3 regions of the Blautia sp. HCP3S3_G3 genome follow, and region 1 is predicted to be linked to each of the others. Evidence: riboswitches for the same ligand, from Rfam matches in the RefSeq annotation. Region 1 holds a riboswitch; each other region holds the start of a gene.
What was found. Region 1 has a riboswitch for cobalamin ahead of ACTNEW_RS00710 (4Fe-4S dicluster domain-containing protein). Riboswitches for the same ligand answer to the same signal wherever they lie in the genome.

Region 1 (6,520 bases):
GGCCTATCGTGCCGATGGAAATCAAATCGTCCAGATCTTCGTCTGTACCCTGATATTTCTTGACAACATGGGCTACAAGACGAAGATTATGTTCAATCAGGATTTGCCTTGCTTCTAAATCGCCCCCCTGGTAACGTTGAAGATAATACTTTTCTTCAGCAGATGTCAAAGGTTTCAAAAAAGCCTTCAAATCTTCACCTCAAAGGGGATTTCTATTTATTCTATGCCCGGGACAGGGCGTTCGTGCTTTTCCCATGGGAGATGAAGTGATGAAATATCAGAAACTGTCAGGACATTACTGCCGCTATAGATAAAATTTATTTTCCCAGAATCTGCGTATCCAGAAGGAAATCATAAATGTTCACGGTCAGGATACCATAGTCATCATAATAAGGCTGCACAATATCTTTTGTAATAATGATCTTCCTGAAAGAATCATCAATTTTTCTGAATGGTCTGATTTCCTGAGTACGTTTCGCTTCATCAGGCAGCGAGTAAGCAGACTGAATGTAGTATCTGGAAGAACCAAGATTGCATACAAAATCCACTTCCAGTTGTTTACGAATTACCTTACCATCCGGATCTCTTTCCGCAATCGGTATTACCCCTACATCTACGCTGTAGCCACGCATACGAAGTTCATTATAAATCACATTTTCCATAGAATGAGTCTGCTCAAACTGGCGGAAGTTGATTCTGGCGTTGCGAAGTCCAAGGTCGGAAAAATAATATTTCTTTGGAGTTTCGATATATGCTTTTCCTTTAATGTCGTATCTTTGTGCTGATTCGATCAGGAAAGAATCCTCAAAATAATCCAGATATTTCTTAATGGTAGCGGAAGTGATTCTGGATTTCTTTACAGTCTTGAAAGTGTTCTTCAATTTTTCGGGATTGGTCAGCGAACCAATAGCCGAAGAAAGGATATTTAACAGATCTTCCAATTCACCAATATTCTTCACACGATTTCGCTTAGTAATATCTTGAATATAAATTTCGTTGAACAGATTCTGTAATGCGGCAGCTTTATCTCCGGTTCCATCACGCAGAACAACCAGAGGGATACCACCGTAAAGCATATACTCGGATAGCCCCATATATTTGTCTCCGCTGTAAACAGTCATAAACTCTGCAAAACTCAAAGGGTACATATGCACTTCGTCGCCACGACCGGCGAACTCAGTAGCAATATCTTTGGACAGGAGCTTGGCATTACTTCCTGTCACGAATACATCCATATTATCTTTACGCAGATAACCATTCAGAACAGCTTCAAAACAATCCAACATCTGAATTTCATCAAGCAGCAGATAATACATTCCATCGCCAACAACCTTGGAACGGATATACTTCATAAACTTTTTAGGGTCAACTCCACGCTTTTCCTTTTCAATCTGAATCAGGCTTTCTCCAATGAGATAAAGATTATCTGCTGAATCAAATGCAAAACGAATGATATGGTCAGCGTCCACTCCATTTTCCAGTAGGTGATGATAAAAAAGGTTATTCAGCAAATAGGACTTTCCGCATCTGCGAATACCGGTGATTACTTTAATCAGTCCATTATTTTTTCTTTTGATCAATTTATCCAAATAAAAATCTCTGCGAATCTCCATCTTAAAGCCTCCTTGCGAAAGATTTTTGCAACTTGTTACACTTTTCTTTTCTATTATATCCAGATAGGATTCAAAAATCAATGTGTCAGTCGCTCTTGAAATAGATTTTTGTTACTTGTTGCATTTTTATATTCTACAATCACATTATATGCTTAAGTAACAATTATTATCCCGCATTTTAATCGTGTTCTTCCCTTAGAAAAAGCAGCCATACACCTTAGTGCATGACTGCTGAAACATTGTGTTCAGGGAGCACTAAACATACAGCAACCGGGATTGACAGAAGAATAACAATTTGATATTCTAATGATGTGTAATTGAATATTGCAGTATCAGGTGCAGAGTCCTTTTCAGGGACTCTGAAGAGGGAATCAGGTGAGAATCCTGAGCGAACTGGTCACTGTATACAGGGAGCGAGCTTCGATAACCATTGCATGACCCATAAAGATGTGAGAAGGTGAAGTGAGCATTGATCTGTAAGTCAGGAAACCTGCCTGGTACATGAGATGTGCTCCAGATACAGCGCAAACATCCAGCCGGGTCATACGACAGAAACAGTAACAGAAGGGAAGAATGATCCGATAGAAGTGTCTGCAATGGGTAGCAGCCACTGTTTTTTTGTAAAAAACAACCCTGATTTATGTAAAAAATAATGGATGGGCTCTTAGCAAGAAAAATACACAATATAGACCTCCAAAGTTCTGCCGGTATTGAATCAGCTACTATTAGATACCGGCAGAAACCCCGACAGATATGGAAATGCTGTCGGGGATTTTTGCATAAAGAAAGGAGAAAACAATTATGAGAGGTGTTTATACTTCAGTCAATGACATCCGGAAGCGCGTTTATGCGGAAGTAGCAAGATTATCGTATGACTATCAGGATGGAGACTTGTCTCAAATGGAACAGATTCCATACAGGATCATTCCGGGAGAAGTCTCGACATATCGGGAAAGCGTATTTCTGGAGAGAGCAATTGTTAAGGAGAGAATGCGTCTTGCCATGGGGCTTCCGCTGCGTGCGGCTTCCGAACATGCTCCCGTATCAGAAGGAGCACTGGAATGTGTGAGACCGGAGAAATATTATCAGCCTCCGCTGATCAATATTATCAAGTTTGCCTGCCACAAATGTCCGGATAATGTAGTAAAAGTAACAGATGCCTGCCAGGGCTGTCTGGCACATCCGTGCAAAGAGGTCTGCCCCAAAAAAGCCGTTTCCTTTGAAAATGGAAAATCAGTGATTAATCAGGAAAAATGTATCAAGTGCGGAAAATGCGTCAGTGCATGTGCATATGGAGCTGTCGTAAAACTGGAGCGTCCCTGCGCAAGAGCCTGCGGGATGGATGCCATTGGTTCCGATGAGTTCGGAAGAGCGGACATTGATCAGGAAAAATGCGTGTCCTGCGGAATGTGCCTTGCAAACTGTCCGTTTGGCGCGATTGCAGATAAAGCACAGATTTTCCAGACTATTCAGGCAATCAAAAGTGATACGCCGGTGTATGCGGCAATTGCACCTGCTGTGACAGGACAGTTTGGTCCGAAGATGACACCGGATAAGATACGTTCTGCATTTCAGGCACTCGGTTTTACGGATGTTGTGGAAGTAGCAATCGGTGCAGATCTCTGTACCATGGAAGAAGCCAGGGATTTTGTGGAGGAAGTTCCGGAAAAACTGCCCTTTATGGCGACTTCCTGCTGTCCGGCATGGTCCATGATGGCAAAAAAACTGTTTCCTGAATACAGCGAATGCATTTCCATGGCACTGACACCCATGGTGCTGACAGGAAGACTGATCAAAAAGCAGCATCCTGGCTGTAAAGTGGCTTTTATCGGACCCTGTGCAGCCAAAAAACTGGAAGCGGGCAGAAGGACGATACGCAGTGATATTGACTTTGTGCTGACGTTTGAAGAAGTAATGGGAATGTTTGAAGCGAAGAAAATCAATTTTACGAAGCTTGAAGAACAGCACAGCATGCATGGAGCAAGTGCTGACGGCAGGGGCTTTGCAGTCAGCGGAGGTGTCGCAGAAGCTGTGGTAAACTGTATTAAAGAGCTCTATGCGGAAAAGGAAGTAAAAGTGGAAAATGCGGAAGGACTTGCAAACTGCAGGAAACTTCTGACTATGGCCAAAGCAGGAAAATATAACGGCTATCTTCTGGAAGGAATGGCATGCCCCGGCGGATGCGTGGCAGGAGCAGGAACAATACAGCCGATTGCAAAATCCACGGCAGCAGTGAAACTCCGGAAAAAAACATCAACCCATGCACATGCCACACAGAGTAATTATAAGGATTTACTGAAACAGCTGGAAGAAATAGATAAAAGCATATGAGCAAGTGTTCTGTCAGGCGTATATGGCAGGCTGTAAAAATGATAAAATAGTATACTTTCTTTGTAAGAATTCGGAAGAAAAAATGGAATATATTTTTTATAATATGAATGGAAATTAACACGCGGAAAATAAAATGCGCAAAAAAGCGTAAACAAAATACAAAACAAGTGGATTGCGGAGTCTGCCTGATTATCTTTCAAGAAAGGAATCAAATATCATGAAACAGAAAGCTATGGAAATGAAACTTGTTGTAAGACCGCTTGTGGGATGTCTGACCCACACACATTTCTGGGAAGGTCCGTGCAGGGCAGGCCGTTATGAAGACATGACAGTGGAAGCGGAAACAAAAGCAGCTGATCAGGCATTTAAAGCCTCTGTGGAAGGCTTGAATGATGTGATCAGCGAGGTAGAGTTTAAAGAACCGCTTGATGTACGGTATAATGAAAGTTTTACTGTGGATAAGGAATTGTTTGATAAAATCGGAGAGAATCTGGATGAAATTGACTGTTTCCTCTGTATGGGATGGAGAATCCCGAAACTGGAACGTTACAGAAAACCGGTGGTTATCTGGCAGAATGGAAACGAGGGTATTGATTTTGCAGCATATTGCCGTTCTATTGGAGTTGAAGCTTATGTATGTATGGATCTTCAGGACGTAAATGAGATCATGCATATTTTATGGGTTCGTAAAGCGGTGCAAAATACAAGAGCACTTGTTCTTACTGCAGGATCCCAGCCTACCTTCGGTATTCAGAGCCTGATCCGGGATCCTGAAATCCTGAGACAGCGCTATGGTATGGAAGTTGTGAAACTGCCTTTTACCTCTATTTTTAAATATATGGATGAGATTACAGATGAAGAAGCCAAACCAATTGCGGACAGGCTTATAGCAGGATCTTCTGATACACAGGTAAATACTGACTGGTTTATCAATGATATCAAATATTATCTGGCAGCAAAGAAAATGATGGATATTTATGACTGCAACGCTTTTTCAACAGCATGTCATGAATTGTGTACTACGGAAATTCCGCAGAATCGCAAATTTACTCCATGTATGTGCCACTCGATCATGAAAGATGAAGGAATCCCAAGTGGCTGCGAGGAAGACCTGAACGCACTTATGGCAATGGTGATTATGCAGTATGCTGCAAAGAGGCCTGCATTTATGGGAAATCCAAATCATGAGACAGACGAACTTCTCCGCATTCATCATGCTGTTCCTGCATTATGTATGAATGGTTATGGTACAAAACCGCTGGAGTATAAGCTCTGGGCATTCACCGGTCAGGGATTCGGCGGCAAGCTCCAGGTGGATTTCACAGAGAATGCAGATGACTATGTGACACTCGGCAGATTTAATCCTGCAGGTGACACCATGTGCATTAAGACCGGAGAGGTCATACGGTCTGAATATGCAGCAACCTACTGCAGCCCGTATTATTATATTAAGATGGATGATGCAAGGGAATATATGCATAATCTGGCTGGATTCGGACATCACCAGGTCCTGGTTTTCGGTGATTACAGTAAAATGCTGAAGAAGATAGCGAAAGTGATGAATTTTAATATTCTGGAAGGCTGATATAAGAGGAGAGAGGGAAAAGTGATCTATTTAAATAATGCGGCCACCTCGTATCCAAAACCTTCCTGCGTAAAAGAAGCTTTGCAGGCGTACCTGAACAGTACGCCTGCTTCGCAGTTTCGGGGAAGTGAGCAGATCGGAAGACCCGATACAGAGGAAATATGCAGAAAAAACCTGGGGAAAATCCTTGGTATTAAGGAAACGGGAAGAATCTATTTTTCTTCGGGTGCTACGGAAGCTCTGAATACCATTCTGTGCGGGATGTCAGATCTGCTGGAGGATGGTGAGATATTAGTGACACAGACAGAACATAACAGTGTTCTGCGGCCGATCCTGAATCATAAATGCCTGAAGAAATTTCAGATGGTGACAGTTCCGTGTACTATGGACGGTGAAGTGACGGCGGAAGCTCTGGAAAAGTCTGTAACAGACCGAACGCGGGCGATTATTGTGAATCATTGTTCCAACGTTACGGGAAGAGTTCAGGATATGAACAGGATCGGAGAATTCGCCCGCAGACATCATCTGTTCTTTGCTGCGGATGTATCACAGAGCGCGGGGTGCCTTCCTGTCTGTGCAGATGAATGGGGCGTGGATGCGCTGGCATTTACCGGACATAAGAGCTTAATGGGAATTCCGGGAACCGGAGGGTATTATATCAGTCCTGTGTGGAAAATGAGACCTTTGCAGTATGGCGGAACAGGCAGAAACAGTTCACAGCTTATTTACGAAGAGGGCGATTATGAATATGAGACAGGGACACAGAACCTTCCGGGAATTGCAGCTCTAGGTGCCGCAACCGAATATATACTGGAAACCGGTCTACAGACGATCATGGAACGGGAAGAGCATCTCATGAGGATTCTTTATGAAGGACTTGGCGCTATGAGCGGCATTACGGTATATGGCAGCAGAGAGACCTGCAAAGGACCTGTGATGAGCTTTAATTTCAAAAATTTGTCGCCATCAGATGCCGCTTATATTTTCCAGA
Region 2 (6,520 bases), on a different contig from region 1:
GCCAAGAAAATACTGAAAAGCTGCAAGCTGGTTTTTCATTATATAGACAAACCCCATAGCATCCATCCGCTCCCTGACACGATCCACGATTTCCCGGCAGCTTGCAGAATAAATCTGATAATGGATGTCTTCTTTCTGATGCATCTGATAAAATTTCACAAACATATCCGCAAACCAGGAACTGGGATTACAGGAAACAGAAAGCACTTCGGTTTCTTTTTGTTCCTGAAAGGATTCGATCTTCTCCAGATTTTCAAGCACTGTCTTCGCATACTGATAGACATGTTCGCCTTCTCTGGTCAGACGGATTCCTCTGGTATACCGCTCAAACAAGCGGATTCCCAGAGAATCCTCCATGGATTTGATTACTTTACTCACACTGGACTGTGTCGTATACAATGCTTCCGCAGCTTTGCTGAAGGATTCCGTCCTGGCACATTCCTCAAAATATTTCAGTTGTTTTATATCAATCATTTGTTCTACTGCCTCATGTATCTGCTTTTTTCATCACCATTCGCTGCGCTGTATCTTTGTTAACCACCGCTTTGCTTACCGTATCCCGTCTTCCGCCTCCATTGCATCACGCAGTTTCAGCATGGCAGAAAGCTGAGGTATCGTCAATTCTACAGGGATCCGAATATGAAGCGACACATACAGATCTCCCCGTCCGCCCATCTTCTTCGGCCGGATCAGTCCCTGATTCACCAGTCTGAGTTTCTTTTCCGGTGTGGTTCCTGCAGGAATCTCAAAAAGAACTTCTCCATCGAGAACAGGAATTTTGACAGTTCCGCCAAGTACCAGTGTATGATAATCCACTGTGCAGTCCATATACAGGTGATACCCCTGCCGGATAATTCCCGGCTTGTCACGCAGCAGCACAACGATTACAAACAGTTTATTGGGATTTCTTATTTTCTGTTCCTCAAGGAATTCACTGCCGCTGCACAGAATATCCTCCAGAATGAAAAACTGATGATCATAGGAGCCTTCCGGAATCTTTACCTGAAGTTTCCAGTTTTTTTCTGTATATTTCAGCCTGGATGTCTGATCCTGATTCGGAATCTGTTCTGTGTAGTAGGCATCTTTGACCACCGTCTGCAAAGTTTCCTCCAGTTCCAGCCATACGGCAATTCTTACAGACTGAGGAGGCGGTCCTTCTTCCTCGGAAGGTTTGCGGCCCTGCGCACATGCCCCGCAGTGTCCCTCTTTCGCCTGACTTCCCTCTTCGTCTTCATGTACGGACGAATGCTGCGCATAATAACTCTTCCGATAAGTTTCATGTCCGTAATAATGATACATTTTTCTTTTTTCCGGATCTGACAATACTGCATAAGCTTCCTGTATTTCCTGAAAACGCTCCTTATCTTCCTCTGCTCCAGAAGAAGAATCCGGATGATATTTCTTTGCAAGTTTTCGGTAGGCAGCTTTGATCTCAGCCTGCGAAGCATCTCTTCCCACGCCCAGTATATCATAATAACTCTTCATGCAATTCCTCCTTTTCCCTGATGAATTACACCAATGCACATCAGATGCAGCCGTTCCAGTCTGTTGTTTCCCCTGCGGGTATTTGCTTTACCTATACAATACCACAAAATCCATAGTTTTTTAATAGGATTTTTACTTTTTACAGCAGAGAATTTGTTGATTTCATTTATGGAAGAGAATTGACAAAACATCAAAATATGTTACTATTAATGAAGAAAAATAAACGTACAGGGAACTGCAAAAGGGAAGTAAGTGAAATGCTTACACGGTCACGCCGCTGTATGGGAAGAGCCGCAGTCTGCAATGCCACTGGAATCATCCGGGAAGGCTGACTGCAGCATGGATGCCCGAGTCAGAAAACCTGCCCTGTATACAGAATTTACACAGGTTACGAACGATGGCCTTGTGTGAGAACAGATTGGCTTATGATATCTTTCTTCTGAATCATATTCACAAATTCCGTATCTGTTCTTTTAGCAGCCTGTCGGGATCCAGAACCCTGCAGGCATTTTTTTTGCCATCAGAAGGGAGTTTCTATGAATAAACGTCAAAAACAACTGCTGATTGTTCTGTGCATCCTGTCCCTCTCTTTCGGAATCGTCCGGACAGCTAACGCCATGCACATTATGGAAGGTTATCTTCCGGCAGGATACTGCATCGCATGGGGCACATTATGCATCCCGTTTCTTTTTGCAGGATTTCTTTCCATCAAAAAAACATTGGATGAACACCGGAATCTGATCACTCTGCTTGCTATGTCCGGTGCCTTCATCTTTGTGATTTCCTCACTGAAGATTCCTTCTGTGACAGGAAGCTGCTCACATATGACAGGAACCGGGCTTGGTGCGATTCTTTTCGGACCTTCCGCTGTTTCCATCCTTGGGCTGATCGTATTGCTGTTCCAGGCAATCCTTTTGGCTCACGGCGGACTGACCACCATCGGTGCCAACACGTTTTCCATGGCTATTGCAGGTCCTTTTGTCTCCTACGGCATTTATCTTCTCTGCAAAAAAGCGCGGCTCAACCGGAAAGTAACGGTCTTTCTTGCTGCAGCCATCGGGGATCTTTTCACCTATTGCATCACCGCTTTCCAGCTGGCTCTTGCACACAACACAGATACTACCTTTGGTGCTGCCCTGGGCAAATTTATGCTTGTTTTTGCACCTACCCAGATTCCTCTTGCAGTGATCGAAGGAATCATTACCATGGTAATTGTTATGGGACTGGAATCCTATGCCAGACCGGAGCTTCGGGCTGTCGGATATTTTAAGGAGAATCAATAATATGAAAAGAACTGTTTTCATTGCTGTCATTGCTGTTTTTCTGATTGCACTTGTTCCTTTATTTGTATTAAAAGATGCCGATTTCGGCGGTTCGGACGATGCCGGCAGCACGGTTGTAGAAGAAGTCGATTCTTCCTATGAACCATGGGCTGCCCCTGTTCTGGAAAAGCTTCTGGGAAGAGAACTTCCGGGGGAAGTGGAAAGTCTCTTCTTCTGCATCCAGACGGGAATCGGTGTTGGAATCATTGCCTTTTTCATGGGGCGCTTTGTAGAACGGAAGAAATGGATGAAAAATGATAATCCGAATGGGAGCGAATCATGATCACAATCGATAAACTCTGCTACCGTTCCGGTCTCCGGTATGAAAATGCCGGAGAAAAATTTGCTTTCTCCATAGCCACACTCTGTATCTGTGTTGCCAGCCGTTCTATTGCAGTAGCCTGTATCGTACTGCCGGTTATGGGAATTCTTACCGTCTGGAAGGGAAGCGTTCCCTTTTCCAGATACCTTCACTATATGACCGTACCTCTGGCATTTATGCTGCTCAGTACAGCCGCTGTCATGTTCCATATCCGGCAAAGCCCCATGGATCTGTTTGCAGTTCCTCTTGGCAGCTGGTATTTCACCACAAATATGCATTCCCTGCTTTATGGCATTCAGCTGATTCTTACAGCTCTGGCTTCCGTTTCCTGTCTGTACTTTCTTTCTTTTACCACACCAATGCCTGACATTCTGGAAGTCTTAAGGAAACTCCACTGTCCGAAACTTCTGATTGAACTGATGCTTCTGATCTACCGTTTCATCTTTGTTCTGCTTGACACAGCTTCTGCACTCACTACTTCACAGAACTGCCGTCTCGGAAACAGGGACTACAAAACATCCATCCGGTCTTTCGGAATGCTGGGTTCTGCACTGATGATCCGGGCAGTACAGCGCTCCAATAAATTGTATGATGCCATGGAAGCCAGATGTTATGACGGAACGATCCGTGTTCTGTCAGAAAGCCGTCCGCCCAGAAAAAAAATCGTTGCGGCAATTATCTTATTTGACACGGCTTTGTTTTTATTTGCCCTATGGAGGAAATTTTTTATATGAACACACACGACGACGTTATCCTGAAAGCAGAAAATCTGTATTTTTCCTATGATGACGATGCATCCCATTCTCTCAACGGACTTTCCCTGGAGATCCGCCGCAAAAAGAAAATTGCTTTTATGGGTGCCAACGGAAGCGGAAAATCCACTTTTTTCCTCTGCTGCACCGGTATCTGCCGCCCGCAGTCAGGAAAACTTTATTACAAAGGAAAAGAATACTCCTATTCCAAAAAAGATCTTCTGGAATTGCGAAGTAAAATCGGAATCGTTTTTCAGGATCCTGACAATCAGCTTTTTTCTGCCAGTGTTTATCAGGAGATTTCTTTCGGTATCCTGAACCTCGGCGTGCCACAGGAACAGGCCCGACAGGAAGTGGAAGAAGTCATCGATACGCTGGAGATCACACCCTTCCGGCACAAGCCTACTCATGCCTTAAGCGGCGGTCAGAAAAAACAGGTTTCCATTGCGGATATCCTGGTGATGCATCCGGATATCATTATTCTGGACGAGCCTTCTGCTGCACTGGATCCCAGACATACCACCATGGTAAATCAGATTGTCAATCGGATGACTGAACAGGGAATTACTGTGATGATGGCCACCCATGATGTCAATTACGCTTATGAATGGGCTGACGAAGTGGTACTGTTTCACGAGGGAAAAGTTCTGATACACGGAACACCGGAGCAGGTATTTTCCAACCGCGCCGCACTGAAACAGACGAATCTGGAGCCGCCGGTGGTTCTGGAGCTTTTCGAAAGTCTCTGCCAGAAACAGATTCTGAAAACCTCACTTCCGCTCCCCAGAAATTTAAAAACACTGGAAAAATATATTTCCGATATTCATCTAAACCCATGTTACGGAGGAAAAAATACCATGTCAACAAACGCCAAAAAGGCCATTCTGGCAGTCAGTTTCGGGACAAGCCATGAGGATACAAGAAAGGTAACCATTGATGCCATTGAACAGGATATTCAGGCTGCATTTCCGGATTATGCACTCTACCGTGCATGGACCAGTAAAATGATCATCCGCAAACTGAAAAGCCGGGATAATATTCATGTGAATACTGTCAAAGAAGCCATGGAACAGATGCGCGCAGACGGAATCACCGACATTCTGATCCAGCCTACCCACGTGATCAATGGTATCGAAAATGATCTGATGAAAGAAGATGCTCTCGCCTATCGCGATGATTTCCATTCCATTTCATTTGGGGATCCTCTGCTTACTACAGAACAGGACAGTCTTGACGTAATCCGTGCAGTTGCAGAAGAATTTTCAGATCTGAAGTCAGACGAAGCACTGGTTCTTATGGGACACGGAACCACGCATTATGCCAACGCGATTTATGCAGCACTGGATTATACCTTTAAAGACAAAGGATATCCCAATATTTTTCTTGGAACCGTAGAGGCCTATCCTTCTATGGAAACTCTGATGAAAATGGTTCGAAACTATCAGCCAAAGAAAGTGATTCTTGCTCCTTTCATGATCGTGGCAGGAGACCACGCAAAGAATGATATGGCTGGAGATGATCCACAGTCCTGGTACAGCCAGTTCAAAGCAGCCGGTTTTTCCACAGAAACAGTCATCAAGGGTCTTGGCGAATATCCGGGAATCCGCAAAATATTTGTAGATCATCTCAGAGCAATTCAATGATTGGAAAGAATCCTGCTCTGCAGGATTCTTTCCAGGGGTGGATCGCTTTAGAGCGTGTTTGAAAATTCATTCCACTCCGCCGCAGTGCGATCCTGCCCGGAGGGCTTTTTTTGTTCCCAGGGAAATCCGATGTATTAAAGTGTGTTTAAAAATTGCTTTCTGACAGATATACGTCACAATTTCCAGCAAAGCAGGGCTTGCAGATGGCGGTAATAAATTTTCAACCACACTCCAGACTACAGAAAAACCTCCTGCTTACGCATGAGGTTTTTCTGCACAGATCCGAAACATGGGCGTCGGATTGTAAAACTCGTCTTTCTCCAGATAAATTCTCGAACTGATTCCAAGATCGATATCAAATTTTTCTATTTTCATTTTGCCCAGGGTTTCCAGATCCCAGGCCGGACGGCTGTAGGAACTGATTGGAAGCTGTCTCTTAATTTCCTCACATTCCCGCATCATCTCATCCCCGACCGTATGATGAGCATGGGTCTCAGGAAGACCGGTGGTATCTGCAAAATCACTGAGTCCATAATTTGCATCAAAATTCAGGAGGATTCCACCCTTTTTCAATACCCGGAACCATTCCCGGTAAGCCTGCGCAGCATCCGGCAGTGTCCACGTCAGATTTCTGGAAATCACCACATCAAATGTTTCCTCTGGAAATGCCAGATGCTCGGCGTCCATCTCACGAAATTCACAGGATATCCCCTCCTCCATGGCAAGTTTTCTGGAGTTTTCCACCATTTCCGGAGTCAGGTCTGTTCCTGTAACCTCATATCCCTGTTTTGCCAGAAGAATCGTAAAAAATCCGGTTCCGCATCCCACGTCAAGAATCTTCAGAGGGCCTTCCTGGCTTCTGGAATGCACTTTACAAAGCTGCCCCTGGATTTCCTCAAGCCACCGTTTTGCCATGGCACTGTGAAGCTCCTGACGGCGCTGAGAAAGAAAGCTCTCACTGCGTTTTCCCCAGTATTTCACGATTCTTTCTTTCCG
Region 3 (6,520 bases), on a different contig from region 1:
GACAAGATGAAAATTCAAAGTACGGAATCCCGGTCATATATGACCGGGATTCCTGCTGATTCACATAAGGAGGATTCATCTATGAAGACAAATGCCAACTCATTAAACGCCGAAAATCCGCTCGGTTATGCACCGGTCGGAAGTCTTCTGCGCAAATTTGCAATTCCAAGTATCATCAGTATGCTGGTCAGCGCACTCTATAACATCGTTGACCAGATTTTTATCGGTCAGGGAGTAGGAATGCTTGGAAATGCAGCTACCAATGTCGCCTTTCCCATGACCACGATTACTGTAGCGATTGCCCTGCTTCTTGGTATCGGTGGTGCAGCCAATTTCAACCTTGCCCTTGGCCGCGGTCAGGAAGAGCATGCAAAAAAGATTGCCGGTACGGCTTTCGGGACACTGCTTCTCTCCGGTATTCTTTTCTGCCTGGTCATCCGTCTCTTTCTGAAACCGGTCGTTCTGGCATGCGGTGCCACTGACCAGACACTGGAATATTCTCTGGCTTATGTAGGAATCACTTCCCTTGGTTTTCCTTTCTACATGCTTGGCACAGGGGGAAATCACCTAATCCGTGCAGACGGCAAACCTACATATTCCATGATCATGGTACTTTCCGGAGCTGTCATCAACACCATTCTCGATCCGATTTTTATTTTTGTATTCGGATGGGGAATTCAGGGAGCTGCATGGGCAACCGTCATCGGCCAGATTTTTTCTGCAATTCTGGTACTCGTATACCTGCCAAAGTACATGCACTCTTCACTAAAGATCAAAGATTTCATCCCTGATCCGAGATGTCTGAAAGCCGTTATATCCCTTGGTTCTGCCGCATGCCTGAACCAGCTTGCCATTACGGTCGTGCAGATTCTTATGAATAATACACTGCGTCACTACGGTTCTCTTTCCGAGTACGGCAGCGATATTCCGTTGGCAGTGGTAGGAATCGTTATGAAAGTCAACATGCTGTTTCTTTCCATCGTCATCGGACTTTCTCAGGGAGCGCAGCCGATCATCAGCTTCAATTACGGTGCCGTTAAATATTCCCGCGTAAAAGAGACTTACTTAAAAGCCGCCGGTGCTGCTACTGTCGTAGCCATTCTCGGGGTTATCTGTTTCCAGCTGTTCCCACGTCAGATTATCAGTCTGTTCGGAAACGGAGATGAATTATATTACCAGTTTGCCGTAAAATTTTTCCGGATTTTTCTGTTCTGCACCTTCTTTAACGGACTGCAGCCGGTAACTTCCAATTTCTTCACTTCCATCGGAAAAGCCACGAAGGGAATTTTTCTTTCCATGACGAGACAGATTATTTTTCTGGTACCTCTGATGATCATTTTCCCGATTTTCATGGGAATCGACGGTATCATGTTTGCAGGTCCTATTTCCGATGCTGCTGCAGGAATTCTCGCAATCGTCCTTGTGATAAAAGAATTTCATAAGATGTCTATGCTGCCGGAAAGAAAATAATCCGGCAGCAAAAATCAGCTAAACACAGTTGACACCTGATGCAATTAGTGTTATTATAATACCAGTATAATTCCATATAGAACATATGAAGTGCTGGCCACTATCCGCGTGGTGGACAGAAAAGGGAATCAGGTGAAAGTCCTGAACGATCCGGTCACTGTAACAGAGGAGTAAGTTCTCGATATCCCATTGTACAATTGTATGAGAAGGGGAGAATGAGCGATGATTCTGAAGTCAGGAAACCTGCTTTATATGGCGAGGTTAAACTTCCGTGTAAAGTGTAACAACCAACCTGTGATATCCGCAATCACATGGCGTTGTCTGCTTTTTAGGAAGCAGGCATTTTTTTATGGAATTCGCCTGTTCGTATGAATTATACGCTGCTTATCAGCAGCTGCCTGAGAAGGCATGATTAAATGGCAGGCGATACTGCTTCGGATGCGTTCATTCCCTCCGCATATTTGAATGATGCATTGTCTACCCCGAAGCAGATCGTCCCTCCTACTACACTTTCGACGTTATTTGACGTCGATTTTTTTATATTACAGGAAAGTGCTCCGCATTTTCCTGCAATCCTGTCATCTTATTTTTTATAAAGGAATCTGTTCACTTTTATTGAACACAATTTCTGCATCCTCAAAATTCCATTTCATCAAAAGGAGCTTATCATGAAAAAGAAATACTGGGAAGACAAAGAATATTCTTATTTCAGCCACAAAAAATGTGAATACTTTCCCTGCCACGCAGGTGCTGATCCGGATAATTTTAACTGTCTGTTCTGTTACTGTCCGCTTTATGCTCTGGGCACCAAATGCGGCGGGAATTTCCGCATCACGGAAAAAGGAATCAAAGACTGTACCAACTGCCAGCTGCCTCACAAAAAAGAAAACTACGGCTACGTCACAGGCAAATACCAGGAACTTGCCGATCTTATGAAGAAAACCGGCGTCTTATCTGAAGAATAATTCAGGAACCCTGTTTCTCCGGGTGAGCCGACTCACGAATCATTTTTTCCAATTCCCTGGCAGCGATTCCAATCGGGCGCCCCGGATCCCACACCATACAGATATGCCGTGCAGGTATCTTTTCCTTCAGGTGAATCTCAAACACTTCCCCTTTATGGATTGCATCTTCTGCCAGCGCTCCTGGCAAAAATCCCAGTCCAAGATCATTTTTTACCAGCGGCAGAATCTGGTCTGTCGCAGCCACCTCAATATCGGGTTCCAGTACAAGCCCGTAATCTGCAAACAAATGACTGTAAAATTCAAACGTTTTTGTATCTCTTCCCAGGCATATCAAAGGATACTCCGTTATTTCCTCAATACCAAGCGTCCTGTCCCGCAATCCGGCAAACTGCTCTCCTGCCACAACAATATCCTGAACCTCCGCAAGCGGCAGTTTGTGCACTGCTTTATCCATTTCTTCCGGCATAGTTACTACTGCAAATTCCATTTGTCCGCTTTTCACGGCATTGATTGCCTGAGGTGCCGAACAGTTCGTAATGCGGATATGTACACCGGGATAAGCCAGGTGAAATTTTCGAAGAACAGGAAGAAGAAGACAATGCATGGCAATTTCACTGACACCCAGAGAAACATGTCCTTTCTGCAATGCTTTATCACTGGCAAGCTCTGCTTCTGCAGCCTGAAACTGTTCCTGCGCGATCTGCACATGGGCAAACAGCTTTTCCCCTTCCGGAGTCAGCGTCACTCCTCTGTGGGATCTCAGAAAAAGCGTACAGCCCAGTTCCTGCTCCAGATTATTCATCGCCCTTGTGATATTAGGCTGACTATTCATCAGAATATGTGCAGCCCGCGTAAAGCTGCGATATTTTGCAACAAAATAGAAGATCCGGTAATAATCATAAGTCACCGCCATATCTCATGTCCTCCAGTCATATTATTTTGATATAGCTGATATATGAAATATACTTTTTACATATTACTTTATAATCAGTATAATACCACAGGATAGAAAAAACAAAAAGGAGATTTACCAACCATGAACCAGGATCTTACGGTCGGAAGACCGGAAAATGTACTTTGGAAATTTTGTCTGCCCCTCTTTGGCAGCATTATCTTTCAGCAGCTCTATAACATTGCCGACAGTCTTGTCGCAGGCAAATTCATTGGAGAAAACGCCCTCGCCGCTGTAGGAAACAGCTATGAGATCACTCTGATCTTTATTGCATTCGCCTTTGGATGCAACATCGGATGCTCTGTGATCGTATCTCAGTTTTTCGGAGCCAGAGACTTCAATGGAATGAAAACCGCAGTCTATACTTCCATGATCTCCAGTGCTGTTCTCTGCTTTTTGCTGATGGTTTTCGGTATTCTCGGATGCCGGCAGCTTCTGAATCTGATCAATACTCCGGCAGAAATTCTCAGCGATTCACAGCTTTATCTGGATATATATATGTGGGGACTTCCTTTCATGTTCTTCTATAATATTGCCACAGGTATCTTCTCTGCGCTGGGAGATTCACGCACACCTTTTCTTTTCCTCGCGGCTTCCTCCTCAGTCAACATTGCAGTGGATATCTTTTTTGTCACCACCCTTCATATGGGCGTGGCAGGTGTTGCATGGGCAACTTTCCTGTGCCAGGGAATCAGCTGTATCCTTGCCGTTGCAGTAGTGCAGCGCCGCCTGAAATCCATTAAAGCCACCGGACATGTACCTCTCTTTTCTCTGCCGATTCTCAAAAAGGTAGCATCCATTGCCATACCGAGTATTCTGCAGCAAAGCTTTATTTCCGCAGGAAATATTATTATTCAGAGCGTCATCAATGGATTCGGTGCCAGTGTCATTGCAGGGTACGCTGCCGCGGTAAAGCTCAATAATCTTGTGATTACTTCCTTCACTACCCTCGGTAATGGTATCTCCAACTATACTGCCCAGAACATCGGAGCCGATAAACCGGGACGAGTCAAAGAAGGCTTTCGTGCAGGAATCAAGCTTGTATGGCTTCTGAGCCTGCCTCTCTGCCTGCTTTATTTCCTTGGCGGACGGTGGCTTCTTTACCTGTTTATGGATTCACCCACAGGTACCGCTGTACAGACGGGAATCACATTCCTTCGGATTCTTGCACCATTCTATTTCGTTGTTTCAGCCAAGTTGGTAGCAGACGGTACTCTGCGTGGTGCAGGCATCATGAACCGGTTTATGGTATCCACATTCACCGATCTGATCCTGCGTGTCGTGCTTGCCATTTTCCTTTCAAAAACAGCACTTAAGGCCACAGGAATCTGGTGTGCATGGCCGATCGGATGGAGCATTGCCACTGCACTTTCTGTATTCTTCTACCATAATGGTCCATGGAAAAATGCAGAAATTTGCAGGGTTCAGAATTCTTCAGCATCCCCTGCAGAAGAATAAAACAGCAGACGTATAATGTAAAACCTGCTTGGAAATCACTTTAGAACCTGTTTGAAAATTGCTTTAATACAATGAGGATGGAGGCAAAAGGTATTTTGCCCCATCGAATACACGGATTTCTTTACACTTTGTGCTCCCGAAATCCTAAAAAGCACAGAATTATGATACTTAGCGCATCTGGCATCGATACGAATGATCATAATTCTGTGCTTCTTTTTCATTTACATAACTTCAAGTTTTCCCATCCGTTCTGCTTCCCTGAGCAGGTGCTCCAATCTCCGGTTACAGCTGCCGATGGGAACTCCGGTATTGATGACTCTGCTGCATGATTTCATTACATCCAGCGCCTTCTGATAAGTACTTTCACTGATTTCGATAAACGGTTTTTCTGTAATCACCTCTTCCGCCAGTTCTCTTGCCACACGATAATCCACATCGTTCTTATACAAAATACCAGCTGCAAACGGTACGTTTTCTTTCTGCAGTTTTCGGAATACCGGTATGCCGGTTCCACCGCCTGTGATCAGAAAAACATCCGCTTTTCCTTCCGGTTTCGGTAATTCAATACTTCCAAACACCGGATCATAATACCCATTGTTGATCTCATAAAGATCACGTATGATTTCCTCTTTAAAGATTTCCTCCGGGTGTCCAAAGTGAGCGATCGTTTCCCCTTTTACACAGATAATTTTATCTGCGATTTTCTGCGCAAGATCGATCTCATGGAGAGACATGATCACTGTGATCTTTTTCTCTTTTGCCATACTTCTCAGAATGGAAAGCAGCTCCAGCTTATGACGGATATCAAGAAAAGAAGTCGGCTCATCCAGAATAATAATGTCCGGTTCCTGACAGATGGCACGTGCCAGAAGAATCCTCTGCTTCTGTCCGTCACTGATGGCGTTAAAATCCCGGCTGCCAAGTTCCTGTGCATGAACCGCCCGCATCGCTTCATCCACCTTATCCTCATCCTCACGGCAAAGAATCCCCAGACGGCCAGTGTATGGATATCTTCCGGTTGCCACTATTTCCTGACAGGTCATCAGCTCCGGCTTAATCCGTTCCGTCAGTACAACTGCCATCTGCTGCGAGAGTGCTTTATGAGAAAGAGATTTCAGGTCTTTTCCGTCAATAGTGACCGTTCCCCCAATCATCTGCAGCTGACGGGTAATACTTTTCAGAATCGTTGATTTCCCGGAACCATTCGGACCGATCAAAGTCACAATTTCTCCCCGTTCAATATCAAGCTGTATGTCATGAATCAGGACCTTTTTATGATATCCGACGGCAAGATCTTTTGTACGAAAATAATAGTCTGTCATACCTGCTTTCCTTTCTGTTTTCTCAGCATCATAATAATCACAATCGGTGCACCGAATATCGAAGTAACTGTACTGATATTCAGTTCCAACGGTGAAAAAGCCATTCGTGCGATCAGGTCACACAGCATACAGAACACCGCTCCGCCGAGAAAAACCCCCGGGATCACCACAATCGGCCTGGAAGTTTTGAGTCCCATTTTTACCAGATGAGGAACTGCAATTCCAACGAAGGAAATCGGTCCCGCAAATGCAGTTACACATGCCGCGAGAATACTGGAAAGCAGAATCAGACTGATCCGGAACACTTTAATATTAACCCCTGCACTCTGTGCGTAGGATTCTCCCATCTGATA

Region 2: another riboswitch for cobalamin. It lies ahead of ACTNEW_RS14240 (energy-coupling factor ABC transporter permease); the one in region 1 lies ahead of ACTNEW_RS00710 (4Fe-4S dicluster domain-containing protein).
Region 3: another riboswitch for cobalamin. It lies ahead of ACTNEW_RS12595 (cysteine-rich small domain-containing protein); the one in region 1 lies ahead of ACTNEW_RS00710 (4Fe-4S dicluster domain-containing protein).

Annotation. Positions count from the first base shown of each region.
Region 1 is NZ_JBQHXR010000001.1:138,286-144,805, forward strand. It holds gene sigK (RNA polymerase sporulation sigma factor SigK) at 1-190, opposite strand, end outside; gene ACTNEW_RS00705 (ATP-binding protein) at 318-1,613, opposite strand; cobalamin riboswitch at 1,931-2,125, shown strand; gene ACTNEW_RS00710 (4Fe-4S dicluster domain-containing protein) at 2,415-3,944, shown strand; gene ACTNEW_RS00715 (hypothetical protein) at 4,162-5,529, shown strand; gene ACTNEW_RS00720 (aminotransferase class V-fold PLP-dependent enzyme) at 5,551-6,520, shown strand, end outside.
Region 2 is NZ_JBQHXR010000026.1:16,469-22,988, forward strand. It holds gene ACTNEW_RS14230 (LysR family transcriptional regulator) at 1-474, opposite strand, end outside; gene ACTNEW_RS14235 (DnaJ domain-containing protein) at 550-1,485, opposite strand; cobalamin riboswitch at 1,699-1,868, shown strand; gene ACTNEW_RS14240 (energy-coupling factor ABC transporter permease) at 2,022-2,768, shown strand; gene ACTNEW_RS14245 (energy-coupling factor ABC transporter substrate-binding protein) at 2,770-3,090, shown strand; gene cbiQ (cobalt ECF transporter T component CbiQ) at 3,087-3,863, shown strand; partial or broken gene ACTNEW_RS14255 (energy-coupling factor ABC transporter ATP-binding protein) at 3,860-4,468, shown strand; gene ACTNEW_RS14260 (sirohydrochlorin cobaltochelatase) at 4,739-5,524, shown strand; gene ACTNEW_RS14265 (methyltransferase domain-containing protein) at 5,780-6,520, opposite strand, start outside.
Region 3 is NZ_JBQHXR010000017.1:36,642-43,161, forward strand. It holds gene ACTNEW_RS12585 (phosphatase) at 1-10, shown strand, start outside; gene ACTNEW_RS12590 (MATE family efflux transporter) at 82-1,470, shown strand; cobalamin riboswitch at 1,542-1,735, shown strand; gene ACTNEW_RS12595 (cysteine-rich small domain-containing protein) at 2,139-2,435, shown strand; gene ACTNEW_RS12600 (LysR family transcriptional regulator) at 2,437-3,348, opposite strand; gene ACTNEW_RS12605 (MATE family efflux transporter) at 3,472-4,845, shown strand; gene ACTNEW_RS12610 (ABC transporter ATP-binding protein) at 5,067-6,167, opposite strand; gene ACTNEW_RS12615 (FecCD family ABC transporter permease) at 6,164-6,520, opposite strand, start outside.